DNA from 4 places in the Halomonas sp. 11-S5 genome. Region 4 is predicted to be linked to each of the others. Evidence: predicted binding sites of a transcription regulator. Region 4 holds the regulator's gene; each other region holds the start of a gene.
The links. Region 4 encodes sigma-54, which starts transcription at its own class of promoters, with help from an activator protein. Its sites were predicted from a motif close to TGGCACNNNNNTTGCTNT; they were not measured.

Region 1 (5,913 bases), on a different contig from region 4:
GGCGCCGGCGGCGGCGTCGCTTACGCCCACGTGGTCAGCAAGCGCGCCGGCGACGAGCAGCTGCTGGTGGCCGCTTCCACGGCGACCACCACCCGCCTAGCCCAGGGCCAGTTTCCGGGGATGACCGCCGACATGGTCAACTGGATCGGGGCCCTGGGGGCCGACTACGGCGTGATCGCCGTGTCGGCCGATTCCGAGTACGACGACCTGAACGAGCTGATGCAAGCCATCGACGAGGATCCGCGCAGCGTCAAGTTCGCCGGGGGCAGCGCCAAGGGGGGCTGGGACCACCTCAAGGTGCTGATCACCGCCGACGCCGCGGGTGTCGATGAGCTGCCGCGCATCCCTTATCTGTCCTACAACAACGGCGGCGAGGCCATGACCCAGGTCGTCGGTGGCCATGTCGATGCCTTTACCGGTGATATTTCCGAGGCCCAGGGCTTCATGGAGTCCGGCGACCTGCGCGTGCTCGCGGTGCTGGCGGAAGAGCGCCTGCCGGGGGATTTCAATCACATCCCGACGGCCATGGAGCAGGGCATCGAGGCACTGGGCCCCAACTGGCGCGGTTTCTACATGCCGGCCGATATCTCCGATGAGGCCAAGCAGTACTGGATCGATGCCATGGATAGCGTCTATGCGAGTGACGAGTGGAAGGAGCAGATGACCAGCAACGGCCTGATGCCCTTTCACATGACCGCTGGCGAGTTCGAGTCCTTCGTCCAGGACCAGATCGCCGACATCGAGCAGCTCTCCAAGGATATCGGGCTGATCCAGTAATGACCTACAACGACCGTACCTTTGGCATCCTGATGATCGTCCTGGCCGTCGCGTACGGCTGGGGCGCCACTCAGCTTCCGGCGCCCTTCGGCGGCAGCGAAGCCGTGGGGCCCGAGACCTTCCCGTTGCTGTTGTCGGTGGTGCTGGGACTTTCCAGTCTCTACATGATCGTGCGCCCCGATCCCGACAACGCCTGGCCCTGGAGCCGCACCGGCGTCGAGCTGGTCGTCGCCGTGGTGATCCTGGTGCTCTATGCGGCGCTGCTCCAGCCGCTGGGGTTCATCCTCAGCACCACCCTGGCGGTCGGCACCCTGTGCTGGCGCATGGGGTCGGCGCCGGTGCGGGCCTATCTGACCGGTGCGGTATCGGGCGTGGTGGTGTTCCTGGTGTTCAACTTCGCCCTTGATCTGGCCTTGCCGCTGGGTCTGCTCTCGTTTCTGGAGGTGAGCTGATGGAGACCCTAGGTTTTTTGATCGACGGTTTCGGTGTAGCGCTGGCGCCACAGAATCTGATGTTCGCGCTGTTGGGCGCCTTCCTGGGTACCCTGATCGGTGCGCTGCCGGGCCTTGGGCCGGCCAACGGCGTGGCGATCCTGATTCCGTTGGCCTTCACCCTGGGGCTGCCTGCCGAGACCGCGATGATCATGCTCACCGCGGTCTATGCCGGCGCGATGTACGGCGGGCGGATCTCGTCGATCCTGCTCAATATTCCCGGCGACGAGCCGGCGATGATGACCTGCCTGGATGGCTACCCCATGGCCCAGCAGGGCAAGGCGGCCGAGGCGCTCGCGATCTCCGCCGTGGCCTCCTTCATCGGCAGCCTGGTGGCCACCATCGGGCTGATCCTGCTGGCGCCGCTGCTGGCGGACTTCGCCTTGACCTTCGGCCCCGCCGAGTACTTCGCACTCTTCCTGCTGGCCTTCGCCACCCTCGGCGGCATCACCGGCAAGAACCCCATGAAGACGGTGGTGGCGGCCGCCATTGGCCTGATGATCGCCACCGTGGGCATCGACAACACCGGGGTGCAGCGCTACACCTTCGGCGTGCTCGAGCTCTACGAGGGCATCGACTTCATCATCGCCATCGTCGGCCTCTTCGCCATCTCCGAGCTGCTGTTCTTCATCGAGGAGAAGGCCGGCGGCGGCAAGGCGAAGATGATGGTCAACAAACTCACGCTTTCCTGGTCCGACATCCGCAACATCCTGCCGTCGAGCCTGCGTGGCGGGGTGCTGGGCTTCATCGCCGGCGTGCTGCCCGGCGCCGGGGCTTCGCTGGGCAGCTTCATCGGCTACACCCTGGAAAAGAAGATCGTGGGCAAGAAGGGCTATTTCGGAAAGGGCGACCCGCGCGGCGTGGCCGCTCCCGAGGCCGGCAACAACGGCGCCTCCAGCGGGGCCCTGGTGCCCATGCTGACGCTGGGCGTGCCGGGCAGCGGCACCACCGCGGTGCTGCTGGCGCTGCTGATCTCGCTGAACATCACCCCGGGGCCCTTGATGTTCACCCAACACGCCGACGTGGTATGGGGCGTGATTGCCGCGCTGCTGATCGGCAACTTCCTGCTGCTGGTGCTCAACATCCCGCTGGTGGGCATCTTCGTCAAGCTGCTCTCGGTGCCGCCGATGTACCTGCTGCCGGTGGTGACCATGATCGCCTTCGTGGGCATCTACTCGATCAGCAACACCACCTTCGATCTGTACTTCATGGTGGCCTTCGGCGTCGCCGGGTATCTGTTCCGCAAGCTGGAGATCCCGCTGGTGCCGGTGATTCTCGGCCTGCTGCTGGGGCCGGAGATGGAGAAGAACCTGCGCCATGCCATGGACATCGGCGATGGTAACTGGATGGTGCTGTGGGACAGCGGCCTGGCCATCGGCCTGTGGGTGTTCGCCGGAATGGGGCTGATCCTGCCCTATATCGTCGGCCCGATCCTGCGCCGTCGGATGCGGGTCACCACCGGCACGGGTGGTCCGGAGGGCGACTGAGCCTCGCGACCATCGCTACTGCCCAGCGGGGGCGTCGGCCGAGCCGGCGCCCCCGTTTTCTGTTTCGGCCGCCCTGCGTCACGACGGTGCACTGCACCAGAGGCGAAGACGATCCTGGGGCAGGGCGGTTTCCTCCTTGCACCAGGATGTTGCCTTCTGGTGCATTCTCCCTTCCGGGACCCAGTGTCCAATTGACTGAATAGAAAGAAATAATCGGACATTTTGCCGATATGGCACATCCCTTGCGACAGCAGTGAGAGGCATCTTGCGATGGCCTTCCTCGCTGGACTCATCGACCACAACATCGATCGCAAGGAGATCCCATGATCCCGTCAAACGTTCATCGTACTCCCCGCTGGCTGGCCGTTTCGCTGTTGAGCGCGGTTGTCGCCACGCCCGCCCTGGCCCAGCAAGACCCCATCAAGGTGGGCATCCTGCACTCGCTCTCCGGCACCATGGCGATCAGCGAGACGGTGCTCAAGGACACCGTCGAGATGCTGATCGAGCAGCAGAACGCCCAGGGCGGCCTGCTCGGGCGTGATCTGGAAGCCGTGGTGGTAGACCCGGCCTCGGACTGGCCGCTGTTCGCCGAGAAAGCGCGCGAGTTGCTGGCCCAGCAGGAGGTCGACGTGATCTTCGGCAACTGGACCTCGGTGTCGCGCAAGTCGGTGCTGCCGGTGGTCGAGGAGCTCAACGGCCTGCTCTTCTATCCGGTGCAGTACGAGGGCGAGGAGTCCTCCGAGAACGTCTTCTACACCGGGGCGGCGCCCAACCAGCAGGCAATCCCTGCGGTGAACTACCTGATGAACAGCGTCGGCGTGGAACGCTGGGTGCTGGCCGGTACCGACTACGTCTATCCGCGTACCACCAACAAGATTCTCGAGGCCTATCTCAAGGGGCACGGGGTGGCCGACGACGACATCATGGTCAACTACACGCCCTTCGGTCACTCCGACTGGCAGAACATCGTCTCCGAGATCAAGGCCTTCGGCAGCGAGGGCAAGAAGACCGCCGTGGTCTCGACGATCAATGGCGACGCCAACGTGCCCTTCTACCGCGAGCTCGGCAACCAGGGCATCGACGCTGCCGATATTCCCGTCGTCGCCTTCTCGGTGGGCGAGCAGGAGCTCACCGGCATCGATACGGCGCCGCTGGTCGGGCATCTGGCGGCCTGGAACTACTTCATGAGCGTCGACACCGATGCCAACTACGACTTCATCGACGCCTGGATCGAATACACCGGCGACGAGATGGCGGTGACCAACGATCCCATGGAAGCCCACTACATCGGCTTCAACATGTGGGCCGAGGCCGTGCGCAAGGCCGGTACCACCGAGGTCGACGCGGTCAAGGACGCGATCATCGGGGTCAGCGTGCCCAATCTCTCCGGCGGCTATGCGGCCATGATGCCCAACCACCACATCACCAAGCCGGTGCTGATCGGCGAGATCCAGGACAACGGCCAGTTCTCCATCGTCTGGGAGACCCCGTCGACGGTGGCCGGCGATGCCTGGTCCGACTATCTGGAGGGCTCCAGGGACCTGATCAGCGATTGGCGCCAGCCCATGGAATGCGGCAACTACAACGTCGTGAAGGGCAGCTGCGGCGGCAGCGAGGCAGAGGGCGCGTCCGAATAAGCGCTCATTTTCATACTCTCGGCGAAGATGAGCGCCGGGGACAGGCCGAAGCATGGGTCCTTTGCCAGGGATGGCAACGGTAGCGCCCAGGGAAGGGTTTACAGCGCCCATGCGGAGTCCTGTCGCCGTAAAGCTCTCCGCCATCGACTCCATGACACGCCACTCGACGAACCTTCTCAGGAAATTCTCATGAAGATCCCCCCCTGTCTCGGGCGGATGCTGGTCCTGTGCCTGCTGGCCTGTCTGCCGCTGGCGGCCAATGCGCAGGATGATGACGGCCAGCCGCTCCTCGAGTCCCTCGATACTGCCTCCTATGCCGACAAGGCCGAGGCCATCGAGGCCATCATCGAAAGCGGCGACGAGCGCAGCCGCCGCTGGCTCGAGGCGCTGCTCGACGGCAAGCTGCAGCGCCACAAGGATAGCGGTCAGGTCGTCATTGTTCTCGAGAACCGCGGCCGCAATTGGCCGGTGGTCGATGCCCTGAGCTTCGAGGATGCCGGCGAGATGTCGCGCCGCGAGCTCGACCGACTCGGCATCAACAACGCCCTGCGCGGCCAGCTGCAGAGTGCCCTGGCGGTGCTCGATCTGCACGTTACTGACGTCCGGGAGCGCCGCGAGGCGGCACGAAAACTGCTCGGCGACGTCGATGCCAGCCTGGCCGAGCCACTGGCGGTGGTGATCGACGCCGAGGAGGATGCCGAGGTGCGCCGACTGCTGGAGCAGGGGCTGGCCATCCATCGCCTCGAGCAGGGCAGTGTCGAGGCCGTGGCTGCCCTGCAGGGCAGCCTCAACAATCGGGTCAGGGCCGCCCTGAACACCGCCGCGCGCAGCGAGGATCCCGAGCTCGCCGCCGCCGCGACCTCGGCCCTGGCCGACATCGAGCAGAAGATGAAGCTCAACCGCGGCCTCGAGACGCTCTACTTCGGCCTCTCGCTGGGCTCGGTGCTGGTGCTGGCGGCCATCGGGCTGGCCATCACCTTCGGCGTCATGGGCGTGATCAACATGGCCCATGGCGAGTTGATCATGCTCGGCGCCTACACCACCTGGGCCATGCAGCAGCTGCTGCCCGGCCAGTCCGGCCTGGCGATGGTGCTGTCGATTCCCGCCGGCTTCCTGGTGGCGGCGCTGGCCGGCATCGCCATCGAGCGCGGCGTGATCCAGTTCCTCAAGGGACGGCCGCTGGAGACCCTGCTGGCCACCTTCGGTGTCAGCCTGATCCTCCAGCAGCTGGTGCGCACCGTGATCTCGCCGCTCAATCGCACCGTGGTCACCCCGGAGTGGATGAGTGGCTCGATCATGATCAACGAGGGGCTCTCGCTGACCCTCAACCGCCTCTACGTGCTGGGCTTTGCGCTGGTGGTGTTCGCCGCCCTGATGCTGGTGATGCGGCGAACGCGCCTGGGACTCGAGGTGCGGGCGGTGACCCAGAACCGCGCCATGGCACGCGCCATGGGCATCCGGGCGACCCGCGTGGACATCATGACCTTCGCCCTGGGCTCCGGCGTGGCGGGGCTCGCCGGC
Region 2 (5,913 bases), on a different contig from region 4:
ATGCAGGGTGGGTTCGCCGCCGCTGAACACCACGGCGTCGAGCTCGTCGGGCCGGGCCTCCAGGAAGGCGCGCATCGCCTCCCACTCGCCGGGCTCGCCACGACGGGGACTGGCCATCTCGCTCACCTCGCAGTAGCCGCACTGCAGGGGGCAGCCCTGGAGATGGATCACGGCGGCGCGCCGGCCAGGGAAGTCCACCGTGCTCGATGCGGTCAGGCTCGCCACCGGCAGGTGGATGTCGCCGGTGCCGGGCCGACGCCGGCCCGCCTCGATCATGGCGTGGCCCCCCCACGGGTGTTGTCCATCCCGGGTCGGCCATACCAGTAGCCGTCGCAGACCTCAGCGTCTACCAGCGTCAGCGGGTCGGGGGCGGGAAGCGCACCGCGCCGGGCCGCATCGAAGGCCGCGACCACCTCGCCCATGCCCTCGGCGCGCGGACTCAGCCGCGCGCTCGCCACGCCCATCTCGGCCATGTCGCCCACCTCGTGGCGCAGGTCCTGGCAGGCGCCGGAGAGGGTCTGGATTCCGTTGAGGGTGAATACCTCCCTCGACTCCTGGGAGCGCAGCGCCAGGCCCTCAGGGTGCTTCTGGCAGACGAACTGGCAGCGGTCCTTGGGCGTCTGGTAGCGCCGCGCGGTGAAACAGCGCGACGACCAGGCCAGCGGTAGATGGCCGTAGGCGAACACCTCGCAGGGCGCCTCGAGGCCCTGCTCGCGGCAGTCGGCCAGCAGCCGCGCGAGGTCACTCCGCGACATCTCCACCGGGGCCTGCCAGCCCTGCATGCCGGCGCGGGCCAGCACCGCCAGGGTCGCGGGGTTGTAGAGGTTCAGCGCCGCGCCGGCGACGAAGGGCAGGCCTGCCGCCGAGAGGCGCTGCACCGCACTCTGGTCGTTGGCCTCGACCAGGAACTCGCCGTTGTCGCACAGCTTGCGCAGGTCGCGAAGGTCGGCCTCGGACTCGATCAGGGTCTGGCTGGCCAGCACGACCTGCTTGCCGCTCTGGGCCAGCTCGCGGCCTAGCCCCAACCAGTCATCGAGCTTCATGTCGCGACGCCGGGAGCAGACCGTCTCGCCCAGGGTGACGATCTCCACCGGCCAGTCGGCGGCCTCGCGATAGAAGTCGGCGTAGTGCTTGCGGGTCCAGTAGAAGAGCACCGGGCCGAGCGACAGCTGGAGGGTGGGGGTAGCGGACATGGGCTCTCTCCTATTTCCAGCGGCGCTCGTAGGCGCCCAGGGTGGTGGTGCTGCCTTCGGAGACCTCGCCGAGGCCGGTCATCCAGGCGGGCTCGACGTGGAAGTGCTTGGGGGCTCGATCGACACGATCCAGTGCCTGGCGCCAGATGCCGGCGACCTTTGATACATAGGCCGGGCTGCGCTGGCGGCCCTCGATCTTCACCGCCGCGATGCCGAGCTCCTGGAGCTCCGGGAGCAGTTCCAGGGTGTTGAGGCTGGTGGGCTCCTCGATGGCATGGTAGGTCTCGCCTCCCACCTCGAAGCGCCCTTTGCACAGGGTGGGGTAGCCGGCATTCTCGCCCTCCCCGTAGCGGTCGATCAGCACGCCGTTGAGGCGCGATTCCAGCCCTTCCCGGGTCTCCTCCCAGCGCACATGGGCCGCCGGGGAGCAGACCCCGCGGGTGTTGGGCGATTCGCCGGTGAGATACGATGAGAGATAGCAGCGCCCCTCGGCCATGATGCACAGGCTGCCGAAGGCGAATACCTCCAGTTCCACCGGCGACTGCTTGGCCAGGTCGCGCACCTGGGTGATGGAGAGCACGCGGGGCAGCACCGCGCGCCGGATGCCGAACTGCTCGTGGTAGAAGCGCAGCGCCTCATGGCTGGTGGCCGAGCCCTGCACCGAGAGGTGGCGGGCAAGGTTCGGGTGGCGGCGGGCGGCGTAGTCGAGCAGCCCCATGTCGGCCATGATCAGCGCATCGACGCCCAGCTCGGCGGCCTGGTCCACGGCGCGGGTCCACATCGCCCAGCCATCCGGCTGCGGGTAGGTGTTGATGGCGCAGAACACCCGCTTGCCGCGAGCGTGGGCGTAGTCGATGCCCTCCCGGGCGCGCTTGTCGGTGAAGTTGAGGCCTGCGAACTGGCGAGCGTTGGTGGTGTTCTGGAAGCCGAAGTAGACGGCATCGGCGCCCTCGTCCACGGCGCGCTTCAGGGCGGGCAGGTTGCCGGCGGGGCAGACGAGCTCCATGGCGAGACTCCTCTCGATGAAAACCCGACCATGTTAGTCGACTATCCCTGTTAGACCCTTGACTGGCGTCATGGCGAGAGAGTATTCACGTGGGCGTGATGCAGATCATACCGGGATGATGAAGGAGAGACCCGACGAAGCCTTGCACAGGCGTCTGGCCTAGTCTTGAGTCAGGCATGCTCACCAGGCGGGGAGAGTCATGGACATTGAACGCCTGTTCGATGAGAGCTACGTGCGGGTCCTGAGCCGGGAAGTCGAAGGGCAGGCGTTCTTCGCGGCCTTCTATGAGCGCTTTGTCGCCGCCTCTCCGGAGGTGAAGGAGAAGTTTCGTCATACCGACATGGCGCGCCAGCGGGCCATGCTAAAGAAGGCCTTCTATCACTTGCTGGCGTTCTACGCGTCGAGTCATGCCGACTACTACCTGCAGCAGGTGGCGGTCAGCCACGATCGTGCCCATCTCGATATCCCCCCTGCGCTCTATGACCTCTGGCTCGAGACCCTGGTCGACACGGTGCGCGACTTCGACGAGCAGTTCGATGACGACGTCGAGCTGGCCTGGCGGCTGGTGATGACGCCGGGCATCGTCTTCATGACCTTCCATTACGATCGGGGAATCCGTTTCGACTAGCCCAGTGCAAAGAGCCCCCAGGGGCGGATGTCCATGGGGGCGATGCCGGGGCTCCTGTTGCATGTCGGGTCAAGAGGCGGGCGCCGGCGTGGCGTCGCAGAGCGGGCAGAAGTCGGCCTGCTCACTGTGGCCCAGACGCAGCCCGGTGTGGTGATCGGCGATCTGCCGGTAGAGCCTCTGGAAAGCTGGGCTGCCTTCGGCGGGGATCAAAAGCGGGATACGGGGCGACATCTCATCCAGCTCGGCGGCCGGGACACAGCGCTCGATGAGCGGATAGACGTGGCGGTTCTCGCTGTACAGGTGATGGTGATAGAGCTCGCTGAAGGCGCGAGCCAGGTTGAGCCGGCCGGGGTCGAGCTCATCCTCCGGCATGTCATCCGCCTGGCGGCGGAAGGTCGCCTCGAGCTCGTTTCCATCGCGGGTGATCCGCCGGTGCTCCTCACTGAGCACCGCCAGCAGCTCGGCGCTTTGTGCATGGCAGCCGGCCAGGCGGGCGAAGAGGGCGTCCTCCACCGGGTGGTGCCACTCTTCGGGCTGGTGGGTCAGGTAGTGGCATAGATTGGCCAGCAGTCGATAGTCGGGGACCTCTTCGCAAGCGGCGATATGCAGCTGGCGGTCGAGGATGCACAGCAGTGCCTCGTAGCGATGGTGGTCGGCATGCAGGCGTTCGAGAACGATGGCTTTCATGGTGGCCTCCTTGACGCACCGCCACCCGGCGGTGCGTCGCGGCTGGGCGCCGCCCGGGTTCAGCCGGCGCGTTCGAAGAGCAGGTTGTTCTCCAGGTGGATGTGCTGCATCAGGTCGTCACGAAACTCACGCAGTCCGGTGTAGAGCGCACGCCAGGTGGTGCAGGCGCCCTTGGGCGGGGTGATGTCGTCGGTCAGCGCCGCCAGCTGCTCGAGGTGTTCGCCGTGGTCGTCGTGCTCGTGGCGCATCACCGCGATGGGCCCCTGGGCCTGGGCGCCCATGCCCCGGCGAAGCATCGGGAAGAGGATCTGCTCCTCCTTCTGCATGTGGCTCTCCATCTCCTGATAGAGCGCGGTGAGCAGGTCGGCCAGTCCGTTGGGGCAGGTGTCACGCTCGCCGTGGACCTGCTCGACGCGACGCGCCATGCGCACCAGTTCGGGCAGCTGCTGGCGATGGACGTCGTGGTAGCGGGTCAGGATATGGTCGATCAGCTCGTCGTTGCTGGCCGACGGCCAGTCGCGCTGGTCGCTTTCACCGGCCGGCAGCGCCTCGAGCGCGTTCACCAGCGTCTCTGGCGCCAGGCCGATGCGCTCGGCGGCCTCGCGCAGGCTGATGCGGCCGCCGCAGCAGAAGTCGATATTGTGGTCGCGGAACACCCGGGTGGCGCCGGGCAGGGTCAGGGCGGTGCGGCCGACGGGCTGTTCGATCAGGCTCATGGCAGGAGCTCCTTGGTCAGGTAGGTGACGGCCTACATGAAGCAAGCGGCGTGCCAGTTTTCAACGGCCTGTTTTATAGGGCGCCGAGACCAGAGTGGTGAAAAGTACCCGGCTCGATTAGGGTAGATAGAACCCTTCAAGGTTAATATCACCATGCTTGACGAGACCCTGTTGGCGGACCTGGTCGCCGACCTGCCCAGCGCGGTGCGCCTGCAGCGCCTGGTGCGGACCCTGCGCGAGGGCTTTCGCTGCGGCGCCGTCTGCCTGCTGCGTCTGGAGGAGGGCACCCTGGTGCCGCTGGCCGTGGACGGCCTGGTCCGTGAAGCGCTGGGACGGCGCTTCGAGGTGGCCCAGCATCCACGCCTCGCCACCATTCTCGCCAGTCGGCGCACTACCCTGTTTCCGCCCGATGCCAGCCTGCCCGACCCCTATGATGGCCTGGTGGAGCAGCAGCCCGGTCAGCCGCTGCATGTCCACGACTGCATGGGCATCAGCCTGCATGTGGAGGGCGAGCCCTGGGGGGCGCTCACCCTGGATGCCCTGGAGGCGGGGACCTTCGATGCCGAAGACCGGGCTGCCCTGGAGCGCTATGCGCTGCTGGTCGAGGCGTCAGTTCGGGTCAGCCGCCTTGAGCGCGACCTGCGCGCCCTGCGCATGGCCCAGCAGGAGAGCGGCCTGCCGCTGGCGGCGCCCGAGGTGCGCGATATCCTCGGTCACAGCGCGGAACTGCAGCGGCTGCTGCGCGAGCTCGATGTGGTGGCGGGGGTAGACCTGCCGGTGCTGCTCAGCGGCGAGACCGGGGTGGGCAAGGAGCTCTTCGCCCGCCGCCTCCACCGTCGCTCTGCTCGCCACGCTGCGCCGCTGGTGCAGGTCAACTGCGCTGCCCTGCCCGAGTCGTTGGCCGAGAGCGAGCTGTTCGGCCATGTGAAGGGGGCCTTCTCCGGCGCCACCGCCGAGCGGGCCGGGCGCTTCGAGGCCGCCGACGGCGGCACCCTGCTGCTCGATGAGGTGGGTGAGCTGTCGCTGCCGGTCCAGGCCAAGCTGCTGCGCGCCCTGCAGGAGGGCGAGGTACAGCGCCTGGGCGAGGATCTTCCGCGGCGCGTCGACGTGCGCATCATCGCCGCCACCAACCGACAGCTGGCCGAGGCGGTGCGCGAGGGCAGCTTTCGCGCCGACCTCTACCACCGCCTGTCGGTCTATCCGGTGGCGATACCGCCGCTGCGCGAGCGGGGCAGCGACGTGCTGGTGCTGGCCGGCCACTTCCTGGAGATCAACCGCACCCGACTCGGGGTGCGCAGTCTGCGCCTCTCGCCGGATGCCGAGGAGATGCTGCTGGCCTATGCCTGGCCGGGCAACGTGCGCGAGCTGGAGCATGTGATCAGCCGTGCGGCGATCAAGGCCCTGAGCCGCGGCGCGCGGCGCGACGAGATCATCACCCTGGAACCGGCCTGGCTCGACCTGCCTGTTCCCGAGGGGGGAGCCGCCAGCGTGCTGGAAACATCAGAAAGCGCCAGCCAGATCGGCGTATCCAGCCTGCGCGAGCGTGTGGAGCGGGCCCAGCGGCAGGCGATCCGCGAGGCTCTGGCCGCCTGCGACGGCCGCTGGGCGGCGGCGGCTCGACGCCTGGAGCTGGACCCCAGCAACCTGCACAAGCTGGCCAGGCGGCTGGGACTGAAGTAAGTC
Region 3 (5,913 bases), on a different contig from region 4:
CCGGAGGCCTGATCCAGCGACAGACACATCTCTTGGGCCTGCACCTGCGGGTCGGCAAACGTTTCACGCAGGTCGTGCACCCGCCCGCACGGGACCCCCGCCCGGTTGAAGTGCTCGATCCACTCATCCACCAGGCGCGTTTCGGTGACGTCGTTGAGGATCTCACGCAGCGCATCGCGATTGGCCATGCGTTGGCGGTTATCCGCGAAGCGCGCTTCATCGAGTAGGTGCAGCATGTCCAAGGCGCCGAGAAAGCGCTCCACCATGGTGTCGTTGCTGGGTGCGATGGCTACCTCACCGTCGCTGGCCCTGAACAGGCCATACGGATAGAGCATGGGATGGTCGTTGCCGGTGCGCGCCGGGACTCGGTCAGTGGCGAAGAACTCCGCGGCCAGGTATCCCATCATGGCGATCAGGCCGTTGGTCAGGGCCGTCTCGACGATGTCCCCTTGGCCACTGCGCTCGCGGCGGACCAGGGCGGCACAGATGCCGAATGCCAGGTTCTGGCTGGCCACCATGTCGCTGATGGGCGGGGCGGCCCGCATCGGCTCGCCGTCGGCCGGGCCATTCACGCCCATGAAGCCGCTCATGGCTTGGGCGACGAAGTCGTAGGCGGGACGGTCGCGATAGGGGCCGCTGGAGCCGAAGCCGTTGATGCGCCCCACCACCAGGTGCGGAAAGCGCTCACGCAAGGTGTCGTCGTCGAGGGCCATCTTGGCGAGCACGCCGGGGCGAAAGTTCTCCACCAAGACGTCGGCATCTTCCAGCAGGCGATAGAGAATCTGCTTACCCTCGGCGCTGCGCAGGTCGAGGGTAAGCGAGCGCTTGTTGCGATTGAACTGCGCAAAATACCAGCTCTCGCCGTTGACCATGTTGCCCTGGCTGCGCACGACGTCGCCCTTGCCTGGAGGCTCGACCTTGATCACGTCGGCGCCATGATCGCCGAGGATCTGGGTACAGAAGGGGCCGGAAATGACTCGCGTCAGGTCGATAACGCGAATGCCGGTCAAGGAGCCCGATGCCTGGGAAGCGAAGGATGTCATGTACCTATCACCCCTGCGCCGTGGGCACGGCATCGCATGCGCTCAGCGCCAGGCGCGGCCCGGCCTTGGAGACCTGGGCCGGCAAGGGGCGCCCCATCATCTCGCTGGCCAACCTTGCCGCGTGGATCAGCCCCCCGAGCTCGAGGCCGGTGTCGATGCCCATCTCCTCGAGCAGGTAGGCCAGGTCCTCGCTGGCGATATTGCCTGAAGCACCCGGCGCGAAGGGACAACCACCCAGGCCACCGATGGAGCTCTCGTAGCGGTCCACGCCCAGCGCCAGCCCCTGCATGACGTTGGCCAGGCCGATACCGCGGGTGTTGTGGAAGTGCAGGGTCAGCGGCAGGCCGGATACCGCCGTGCGCAGATGGTGGACGCGCTCGGCGACCAGCGGCGGCGTGGCCATGCCGGTGGTATCGCCCAGCGACAAGCGGGAGGCCCCCAGATCGGCGAAGCGGCGGGCAATGTCGGTGACCGCCCGTACCGGAACATTGCCCTCGAAGGGGCAGCCGAAAGCGGTGGCGATGGCCCCACGCAGCGCGACTCCAGTGCCCTCAAGCAGGCGCGCCACCTGTTCGAAGCCCGCCAGGGACTCCTCGACGCGGCGATTCACGTTCTTGGCGTTGTGGCTCTCCGAGGCGGAGACGAACAGCACCACCGAGTCCACGCCCGCCTCCAGGGCGCGCTCGGCACCACGCAGGTTGGGCACCAGAGCCGAAAGGTGCAGGCCGGAAGTCTCTCGCAGCGCCGCCACCAACTCCGCCGCATCGGCCAGTGCCGGCACCGCCCGCGGGCTGACGAAGGAAGTGACCTCGAACTCACGCACCCCGGCCGCGATCAGCGCGCGGGCCAGCGCCAGCTTCTGCTCGGTGGTGAGAACCACGCGCTCGTTCTGCAGGCCGTCGCGCAGGCCTACCTCGGTGACCTGGACACGCGTCGGAAGCGCTTCTGGTGCGGCAGACATGAGGCGTCCTATTGAATGGTAGGTTGCTTATGCATCGACGCTACGGCAGCGGCGTCACACTCAACAATGCGCCTTTCGTCCTAGGCCGACGCGGGTCACTCCCCCACCGCCCGCGGCGGCTTGGCGGCTTGGCGGCTTGGCGGCTTGGCGGCTTGGCGGCTTGGCGGCTTGGCGGCTTGGCGGCTTGGCGGCCCAAGGCTACTCCCCCTCCGCCAGCGCCGGCAGCAGCGTCTTGAGCTTGCGGGTGAGCGTGTTGCGCCCCCAGCCCAGCAGCTCGGCGGCCTCGCCCTTGCGTCCCCCGGTGTGCTTGAGCGCCGTCTCGATCAGGATGCGCTCGACGTCCGGCACCGCCTCCTCGAGCAGGTGGGTGTGGCCCGCGGCCAGGGCCCGGTCGGCCCAGTCGCGGATGGCGGTGCGCCAGTCGCCGGCGTTGCCCTCGGTGGCGCCGGGCTCACGCAGCTCCTGCGGCAGGTCCTCGACGAGGACCTCGCGACCGGAGGCCATCACCGTCAGCCAGCGGCAGGTATTCTCCAGCTGGCGGACGTTGCCCGGCCAGGGCAGCCGGGTGAAGTGAGTCTCGGCCTCGGGGGTCAGCACCTTGACGTCGGTGGTGAGCTCCTTGGCCGCCTCGGCCAGGAAGTGGCGCGCCAGCCGCGGGATGTCCTCGCGACGCTCGGCCAGCTTCGGCAGATGCACGCGGATCACGTTGAGGCGGTGGAAGAGGTCCTCGCGGAAGCGCCCGTCTTCCACCAGGGTCTCCAGGTTCTGGTGGGTGGCGGCGATGATCCTCACGTCCACCTTCACCGAGGTGTGCCCTCCCACCCGGTAGAACTCGCCGTCGGCCAGCACCCGCAGCAGGCGGGTCTGGGTCTCGGCGGGCATGTCGCCGATCTCGTCGAGGAACAGGGTCCCACCGTCGGCCTGCTCGAAGCGTCCCTGGCGCTGGGCGGTCGCGCCAGTGAAGGCGCCCTTCTCGTGGCCGAACAGCTCCGACTCGATCAGGTCCTTGGGGATCGCCGCCATGTTCAGGGCGATGAACGGCTTGCCAGCCCGCGGGCTGTGCTGGTGCAGTGCCCGGGCCACCCGCTCCTTGCCGGTCCCCGACTCGCCGTTGATCAGCACGGTGATGTGCGAGTGCGACAGTCGGCCGATGGCGCGGAACACCTCCTGCATGGCCGGGGCCTCGCCGATGATCTCGGCATCCAGCCCCTCGGGCACGCTGACCGGACGACGCCGCTCGCGGGCATGGGCCACGGCCCGTCGCACCAGGGCCAGGGCCTCGTCCACGTCGAAGGGCTTGGGCAGGTACTCGAAGGCGCCGCCTTGATAGGAGGCCACAGCGCTGTCGAGGTCGGAATGCGCCGTCATCACGATCACCGGCAGCTCCGGATGGACCTCGCGCACCTTGGCCATCAGGTCCAGACCGTCGATGCCCGGCATGCGGATATCGGTGACCAGCACGTCCGGCGGCGCCTCGAGCAGGCGCTCCAGGGCACGATCGGCCCGATCGACGGTCTCGACCTCGAGGTCGGGCTGGGCCAGGGCACGCTCCAGCACCCAGCGAATGGCGCGATCGTCGTCGATGACCACCACGCGTGCGACATCAGTCATGGCGCTTCTCCAGCGGAATCAGCAATCGGAATTGGGTATGGCCGGGCTCGGAGTCGCACTCGATCAGCCCATGGTGCTGGTGCAGGATCGACTGCGCGATGGAGAGCCCCAGGCCGCTGCCCTCGGCGCGGCCGGAGACCATGGGATAGAAGAGAGTCTCGCGCAGCGACGCGGGGATGCCCGGCCCGTTGTCGATGATCGCCACCTCGCAGACCAGCCGGTGGCGCTCGGCGCCCAGGGTGAACTGGCGGCGAGCGCGGGTGCGCAGCGTGAGCCGCGGCGCGGCGATGCCGGCCTCGGTCATGGCCTCCACGGCATTGCGCGCCACGTTGAGCACGGCCTGGATCAGCTGGGACTCGTCCCCGGCGAGGTCCGGCAGGCTGGGGTCGTAGTCGCGCTCGACCCACACCCCCGGCTGCTCGACGATCAGCAGCGAGCGCACCCGCTCCAGCACCTTGTGGATATTGAGCGGCTCGTGGCGAATCATCCGGTTGGGTCCCAGCATGGAGTCGACCAGGTCGCGCAGCCGGTCGACCTCCTCGATGATGATGCGGGTGAACTCCTTAAGGCCGGGGTCGTCGAGGTCGCGCTCCAGCAGCTGGGCCGCGCCGCGGATACCGCCCAGGGGGTTCTTGACCTCGTGGGCCAGCCCCCGGGCGAGCACCTTGATGGTCTCCTGACGGGTCTGCAGCGCCTCCTCCCGAGAGATGCGCAGCAGCCGGTCGCGAGGCTCCACCTCCAACAGCAGCTCGTCGGCGGAGAGCGGCGAGACGGTGTAGTCGACGGTCAGCACCTCGCCGGTGACCAGGGTCAGGCGCGCCTCGCGCTGGGTGAAGGGGTGAAACTCGTCGCGCGCCTTGGCCAGCAGCTCGCCGACCTCCGATCCGCCGTCCACCAGGGAGGGCAGGGGCAACCCCTTGAGGCGACTCAGGCTGATCGCCAGCAGCGCCTCGGCGGCCGGATTCATCCAGCGCAGCCGCAGCTCGCCATCGAGCAGCAGCACCGCCGTGGTGAGGTGTTCCATCAAGCGTTGGTACATGGAGAGGTCCTGCCCGGTCCGATGGTGGCCTCCCTCGAGAGGCGCTCTCACGACTTGTCTTTCAAGACTTGTCTTTCAAAACATTTGCAAGAAGCGCGCCACTCCATGGCGCACGGCATGGCGCCGTATCGGGGCAGGGGCGCACCGGCTTTGTGCACCACTTTAGTGCAGGGAAGTGCCGAACGCCCAATGTCGTGCAGCGGGAGAACGTCGAGCAGGAAGGTCAGCGCCCCTCCGGAAACGGGAAGGCACGAGGTGGGTGGCGATGGTGCGGGGTTGCCGGCCACTCCCGTTCGTCATCGGGGTGGCGTGAGGTAGCGTCGTCGCGCAATCGCTCCAGGTGCTCGAAGGCGCTGCCCTCGCTCACCCGGTCGGCATGTTCGAAGGCATCGAGGCGCCCCTCGTCGCGTGGCAGGGGCTCGCGACAGGGCCTGTGGGTGCCGTCCGGACACAGCGGCCGATGTGGCCGGCGAAGGGGAAGCTAATTGCTGGCTGGATTGTTGGGGTTCTGGGGCAGGTTGACGCTGGCCCGCTGCACGTAGAGTGTCACCGGCGACGTGCGATGGCGCACCGCGCCACTGGCATCCAGCAGTTCGGCCTGCAGCACATGCTCGCCGCGATTCAAGTTGTTGAGCACGAAGGTATCGGTGTGCATGGCCGTCTGGCTGATCCGGCCGTCCACCAGCAGGCGCACCCGATGGTCCTCGCGCAGGTCCGGCTGGATGCCCAGGGTCACCTGGACGTTGCCGGCGGCCCCGGTGGGCAGCGTCTCCTCCTGGCGGGGCGAGAGGATGCCGAAGCTATCGTAGGGCATGAAGGGCTGCCCCGGCCCGGCGGCTGTCCCGCCGCCACTGCCGCTGCCACTACCGCCGACCACGGCCGGCGCCCCGGCCTCGCGGGTCTCGTCGCGGCCGGGCACCACGGTCAGCGGCTTGAGGTCGACCTCCTCGCCGCCGCGCTCCGGGTTGTCGGTGAACACCACGTTGCCCTGGGCGTCGGTGGTACGATAGATGGTCTGGGCCTGGGCCGCGAGGCTGACCGAGAGCCCCAGCGCCAGAATCACGAGTGCCTTGTTCATGCCTACCCCCTGCGTCGTCGCCGCCGCCCGACGGCAACGGCCATGCGAGATTGCATCATCCCCTTCTTGGATAGTGTATGAAAGAAAGGGGTTCCGCCATGGCGGAACCCCTTTCTTTCATACACTATCCAAGAAGGGGATGATGGAAGCGCGCCTGGGCGTTGCCGTCGGGCGGCGGGGC
Region 4 (5,913 bases):
TCGAGCGCTTCGACGGCGTGCTGCTGCTGGTGCTGCTGGTGTTCAGCCTGTGGTGGCTGTTCCGCGCCGACACCCCCGATGACGAGAGTGCCGGCGAGATCCCCGGCATGCCAATGGGCCAGGCCCTGGGCTGGCTGGTGGCCACGCTGGTGATCATGGTGGCCAGCTCGCGCGCCCTGGTGTGGGGCGCCAGCGAGCTGGCCCGAGGACTCGGCGTCAGCGAGCTTACGATCGGGCTGACCGTGGTGGCCATCGGCACCAGCCTGCCGGAACTGGCGGCCTGCCTGGCCAGCGCTCTCAAGCGCCACCACGACCTGGCCATCGGCAACGTCATCGGCTCCAACCTCTTCAACATGCTGACCGTGCTTCCGGTGCCGGCGCTGCTGGCCCCGGGCGCCACGGACCCCGCCGCGGCCGGTCGCGACTACCCGGTAATGCTGCTGCTGACCCTGGCCCTGGGGGCGCTGCTGCTGTGGAACCGCCGCGGCCACCTGGGGCGCCTGCCCGGGGGCCTGCTGGTGATAAGCTATGCCGGCTATCTGGCCTGGCTCGGCATCGCCGGCCCTTCCGCCGTCGGCTGACCCTTGAGTGAAACCCCACAACGGGCAACAATCACCGCCATGACCAATGACGCTCCCTCAGCGGCCGGCACGTCCCTCCTGCGCGAGAGTGCCCGCCGTACCCTGGAACTGGAACAGCAGGCCATCGCCGCCCTGGCCGGACGCCTCGACGATGCCTTCGACCACGCCTGCGCGCTGATCCTGGCCTGCCGCGGACGCGTGGTGGTCACCGGCATGGGCAAGTCGGGCCATATCGCCGGCAAGATCGCCGCCACCCTGGCCAGCACCGGCACACCGGCCTTCTTCGTGCATCCCGGCGAGGCCAGCCACGGCGACCTGGGCATGATCACCCCCGGCGATGTGGTGCTGGCCCTCTCCCATTCCGGCGAGACCGCCGAGGTCACCGCCCTGCTGCCCCTGCTCAAGCGCATGGGCACGCCGCTGATCAGCATGACCGGCCGACCGGGCTCGACCCTCGGCCGCCATGCCGACGCCCACCTGGATGCCGGCGTCGAGCGCGAGGCCTGTCCGCTGGACCTGGCCCCCACCTCGTCCACCACCGCCGCCCTGGCGCTCGGCGACGCCCTGGCCGTGGCGCTGCTCGAGTCACGCGGCTTCACCGCCGAGGACTTCGCCCTCTCCCACCCCGGCGGCAGCCTGGGCAAGCGCCTGCTGCTGCGGGTCGCCGATCTGATGCACGAAGGCGTTCGACTGCCCAGGGTCGACCTGGGCAGCCCGCTGCGTGATGCCCTGCTGGAGATCACCCGCCAGGGGCTGGGCTTCACCTGCGTGGTCGACGCCGACGGACGCCTGGCCGGGGTCTACACCGACGGCGACCTACGCCGTACCCTCGACCAGCACAGTGACCTCTCGGGCCTCACCGTCGACGATGTCATGACCCGGCCCGGCAAGCGCATCGCCCCGGACACCCTGGCCGCCGAGGCGGTACGCATCATGGAGGACAACCGCATCTCGGCGCTGGCCGTGGTCGATGCCGACGGCCGCCCGGTCGGCGCCCTGCACATGCATGATCTGCTCGCCAGCGGCGTCATCTGACGCCCTTTACGCCCACCCCAAGCCCCAGACTGCTGGAGACACCATGAGCCTCGATTCCCCTCCGCTCGACAGCCAACTCATCGACCGCCTGCGCCGCGTCCGCCTGCTCGCCCTGGACGTGGACGGCGTACTCACCGATGGACGCCTCTACTTCCAGGCCGATGGCGTCGAGATCAAGGCCTTCCACACCCACGATGGCCATGGCATCAAGCTGGCGCAGCGTGCCGGCATCGTGGTGGCGCTGATCACCGGCCGCGATTCGCCGATGGTCAACCAGCGTGCCGCCGCGCTGGGCGTCAAGCATGTCTTCCAGGGGGCCGAGAAGAAGCTCAGCGTGCTGCGCGAGCTGTGCCGCGGCCTGGGGCTGGAGCTCGAGCAGGTCGCCTACTGCGGCGACGACATGCCTGATGTGGCCGCCATCCGACGCGCCGGAGTCGGCATCAGCGTGCCTGGCGCGCCGGCCTATATCCGCCAGCATGCCGACTGGGTTACCGAAGCCGTGGGTGGCCATGGCGCCGTGCGCGAGATCTGCGACACCCTGCTCCAGGCCCAGGGGCACTGGGACGCCGTACTCGACACCTACCTGCACGGCACGACCTGAGCCATGCGCTTGCCGCGCCCTGGCTTTCGCACCGGCCTGTTGCTGCTGCTGCTCGCCCTGGGCGGCGGACTGGCGCTGCTCGACCTGCGCGACACCCCGCTCCCCGGCCCCGTGCCGGGGGGCGAGGCCGGCGAGCCGGACTACTACCTGGAAGACGCCAGGCTGACCCGCTTCGATGCCCAAGGACGCCCCCACCAGCGGCTCGACTCGCCGCGCCTGACCCACACCCCGCATGACGACGTCACCCGTCTGGAGCAGCCGCAGGGACGGCTGCTGGACGACTCGGGACGGGTCTGGCTGGCCAGCGGAGAGCGCGGCACCCTGGGGACGGGCGGCAACCCACTGACCCTCTCCGGCAATGCACGACTCCTGGCCCCCGCCGAGCGCTGGCAGCTCGACACCGAGGTGCTCCACTTCGACGCCGACAGCGGCCATGCCTGGAGCGACACCCCGGCCCAGCTGCGCCAGCCGCCCCAGCGGATGCGTGGCGAGCACTTCGACGCCTGGATCCATGACAACCGCGCCCGGCTGACCGACAATGTACGCGGCCACCATCCGCCCGACACCCGCGAGGAGCCCGAGTCATGACGCCCCCCCCCTTAGCCCCCTTGCTGACCCTTGCTATGGTCGGCTTGCTGATGGGCAGTGCACCAACCCTGGCCCTGGAGGGCGATGCCAGCGCCCCGGTCGAGGTGACGGCCGACCGTCTCGACCTCGATGATCGTGCCGGTACCGCCGTCTACACCGGCGACGTGGACATCCGCCAGGGCAGCATGCAGCTGACCGGCGCCCGGGTGGAGATCCAGCGCAACGACCAGGGCCAACTGGCTCGCGCCACCGCCACCGGCGAACGCGCCTACATCGAGCAGAAGCCCGCCCCGGACGAGCCTCTGGTCCGCGGCTGGGGGCGCACCATCGTCTACCATGTCGCCGAGCGCCGCATCGAGCTGATCGACCGGGCCGAGCTGCATCAGAGCGGCGATACCTTCGACGGCGGCTACCTGGAATACTTCCTCGACCGTCGCGTGGTCCAGGCGCGCGCCGAGGCCGAGGGCGTTAATGAACGCCAGCGCGTACGCATGACCCTGGAACCCGAGCAGCAGGACGGCCAGTGATGAAGACCCTGAGCGCCCTCCATCTGGCCAAGAGCTACAAGCGACGCCGGGTGGTGCAGGACATCAGCCTTTCCATCGAGCAGGGCCGGATCGTCGGGCTGCTCGGCCCCAACGGGGCCGGCAAGACCACCTCGTTCTACATGATCGTCGGACTGGTGCGGGCCGACGCCGGGGAAGTCCGTATCGACGACCTCGACCTCTCCACGGCGGCCATGCACGAGCGGGCACGGGCCGGCATCGGCTACCTGCCCCAGGAGGCCTCGATCTTTCGCAAGCTGTCGGTCGCCGACAACATCATGGCGATCCTCGAGACCCGCAAGGAGCTCGACCGCGCCGCTCGCAGGGACCATCTCGAGCAGCTGCTCGAGGACTTCCACGTGACGCATATCCGCGACAACCTCGGCATGAGCCTTTCCGGGGGCGAACGCCGCCGGGTCGAGATCGCCCGTGCGCTGGCGACGGAGCCCGCCTTCATCCTGCTCGACGAACCCTTCGCCGGGGTCGATCCCATCTCGGTGGGCGAGATCAAGGGCATCATCCGCCAGCTCAAGGCCCGCGGCATCGGGGTGCTGATCACTGACCACAACGTCCGCGATACCCTGGACATCTGCGATACCGCCTACATCGTCGGTGACGGGCGCATCATCGCCAATGGAGATCCTGAAACGATCCTCGCCGACCAGCGGGTCCGCGAGGTCTACCTGGGCGAGGACTTCCGTCTCTGACCACAGTCACCTGATATATCTGTCGTTATTCCGCGACGGCATGAAGATTGCGCATGGCACGATTGTTGCATTTTTTGCGCTTGCAAGCCCCCCGACCAGCGGCTAGGGTTGGGGTTTTCGGCAAGTCGAGGGCACTCGTCTCATGGCCATGAAGGCGTCCCTGCAACTGCGTGTCGGTACCCAGCTGACCATGACCCCCCAGCTGCAGCAGGCCATCGCGCTGCTGCAGCTCTCGACCCTGGACCTGCGCCAGGAGATCCAGCAGGCGCTGGAATCCAACCCGATGCTCGAGGTCGAGGATGACTTCGGCGAGCAGGCGGTGAGCGAGGCGACCGACGAGGAGTGGGCCAGCGAGATCCCCGACGAACTCAGCACCGACAGCGACTGGTCCGACACCTACCAGGACCTCGGCACCGCGCCCACCGGCGGCAGTGGCGAGGGCCCGGACTTCGAGCGCCAGGCATCGGGCCAGAGCCTCCAGGGCCACCTGGCCTGGCAGCTGGCCATGACCGACCTGGACGCACGCCAGCTGCACATCGCCGAAAGCCTGATCGACGGCGTCAACGGCGACGGCTACCTGACCCAGCCCCTGGAGGATATCCGTGACGGCCTCAGGGCCCAGGGCCTCGACGGCCTCAAGACCCGCGAAGTCGAGCAGGTGCTGCTGCGCCTGCAGCAGTTCGAGCCCACGGGGGTCTTCGCCCGCGACCTGCGCGAGTGCCTGATGCTGCAGCTGGCTGCCCTGCCCGACACCACCCCGCTGCTGCCGCAGGCCCGCCGCCTGATCCGCCAGTTCCTAGAGGCGCTCGCCGGCGACGATCGCCGCCTGCTCAAGCGCCGGCTCGGCCTCGACGACGACGCCCTGAACACGGTGATCAAGCGGGTGCGCTCCCTGGACCCGCGCCCCGGCAGCGCCTTCTCCGATAGCGATGGCGCCTATGTCATCCCCGACCTCATCGCCCGCCACACCCGCGATGGCTGGCAGGTGGAACTCAACCCGGAGGCCATGCCGCGGCTGCGCATCCAGCCCGACTATGCCGCGTTGATCCGACGGGCCGACAAGAGCGAGGACAACCAGTTCCTCAAGGACCACCTGCAGGAGGCGCGCTGGCTGATGAAGAGCCTCTCCAGCCGCAACGACACCCTGCTGCGCGTGGGCCGCGAGATCATGGTGCGCCAGCTCGACTTCCTGGAGCGCGGCGAGGAGTCGATGAAGCCGCTGATCCTGGCCGACATCGCCCAGGTCGTGGAGATGCACGAATCGACTATCTCGCGGGTCACCACCCAGAAGTTCATCCACACCCCGCGCGGAATGTTCGAGCTCAAGTACTTCTTTTCCAGCCAGGTGGGGGGCAGCGGCAGCGAGGGCGATGCCCACTCCAGCACCGCCATCCGCGCGCGCCTGCGCAAGCTGATCCAGGACGAGCCGCCTCGCAAACCCCTCTCCGACAGCAAGCTGGTCACTCTGCTCGACGAAGCCGGCATCAGCGTCGCGCGGCGCACGATCGCGAAGTACCGCGAAGCGATGGGCATCCCCTCCTCCAGCGAACGCAAGCGGCTGCGTTGAGGCGCTCCCGCAGGCCCCGGACTTCCTCCTCTCGCGTGGCCGCAAGCGGTTGAAATGACGCCGGTCATGCGCCTTTCGAATCCCCTCGGTCGAGGGGCTATGCAGAACAGCAAAAAGGGTTACAATCGACCCATAACCCGAAAGAGCAAGGAGCGTGTCATGCAAGTCAACATCACCGGCCATCATGTGGAACTGACCGACGCCCTGCGTGACTATGTGCAAGAAAAGCTCACCCGCGTGGAGCGCCACTACGACAATATCACCAACGTGCAGGTCACCCTCTCCGTGG

Region 1: a site for sigma-54 is predicted at 2,987-3,004, ahead of urtA (urea ABC transporter substrate-binding protein). Genes of this name have one in related genera too.
Region 2: a site for sigma-54 is predicted at 4,269-4,286, ahead of ytfE (iron-sulfur cluster repair protein YtfE). Genes of this name have one in related genera too.
Region 3: a site for sigma-54 is predicted at 4,738-4,755, ahead of glnL (nitrogen regulation protein NR(II)). Genes of this name have one in related genera too.

What each region holds. Positions count from the first base shown of each region.
Region 1 is NZ_JARANW010000012.1:35,803-41,715, reverse strand. Features, by position in the region: gene OP497_RS10235 (tripartite tricarboxylate transporter substrate-binding protein) at 1-777, shown strand, start outside; gene OP497_RS10230 (tripartite tricarboxylate transporter TctB family protein) at 777-1,229, shown strand; gene OP497_RS10225 (tripartite tricarboxylate transporter permease) at 1,229-2,755, shown strand; gene urtA (urea ABC transporter substrate-binding protein) at 3,079-4,392, shown strand; gene urtB (urea ABC transporter permease subunit UrtB) at 4,582-5,913, shown strand, end outside.
Region 2 is NZ_JARANW010000004.1:109,587-115,499, forward strand. Features, by position in the region: gene OP497_RS04815 (anaerobic ribonucleoside-triphosphate reductase activating protein) at 1-276, opposite strand, end outside; gene OP497_RS04820 (U32 family peptidase) at 273-1,193, opposite strand; gene OP497_RS04825 (peptidase U32 family protein) at 1,204-2,199, opposite strand; gene OP497_RS04830 (globin) at 2,399-2,827, shown strand; gene OP497_RS04835 (hemerythrin domain-containing protein) at 2,897-3,514, opposite strand; gene ytfE (iron-sulfur cluster repair protein YtfE) at 3,574-4,230, opposite strand; gene norR (nitric oxide reductase transcriptional regulator NorR) at 4,384-5,910, shown strand.
Region 3 is NZ_JARANW010000026.1:3-5,915, reverse strand. Features, by position in the region: gene OP497_RS14780 (CoA transferase) at 1-1,043, opposite strand, end outside; gene OP497_RS14775 (hydroxymethylglutaryl-CoA lyase) at 1,051-2,004, opposite strand; gene glnG (nitrogen regulation protein NR(I)) at 2,203-3,615, opposite strand; gene glnL (nitrogen regulation protein NR(II)) at 3,608-4,654, opposite strand; gene OP497_RS14760 (DUF4124 domain-containing protein) at 5,136-5,732, opposite strand.
Region 4 is NZ_JARANW010000003.1:182,710-188,622, reverse strand. Features, by position in the region: gene OP497_RS03920 (calcium/sodium antiporter) at 1-581, shown strand, start outside; gene OP497_RS03915 (KpsF/GutQ family sugar-phosphate isomerase) at 621-1,616, shown strand; gene OP497_RS03910 (HAD hydrolase family protein) at 1,660-2,217, shown strand; gene lptC (LPS export ABC transporter periplasmic protein LptC) at 2,221-2,805, shown strand; gene lptA (lipopolysaccharide transport periplasmic protein LptA) at 2,802-3,332, shown strand; gene lptB (LPS export ABC transporter ATP-binding protein) at 3,332-4,057, shown strand; gene OP497_RS03890 (RNA polymerase factor sigma-54) at 4,200-5,624, shown strand; gene raiA (ribosome-associated translation inhibitor RaiA) at 5,784-5,913, shown strand, end outside.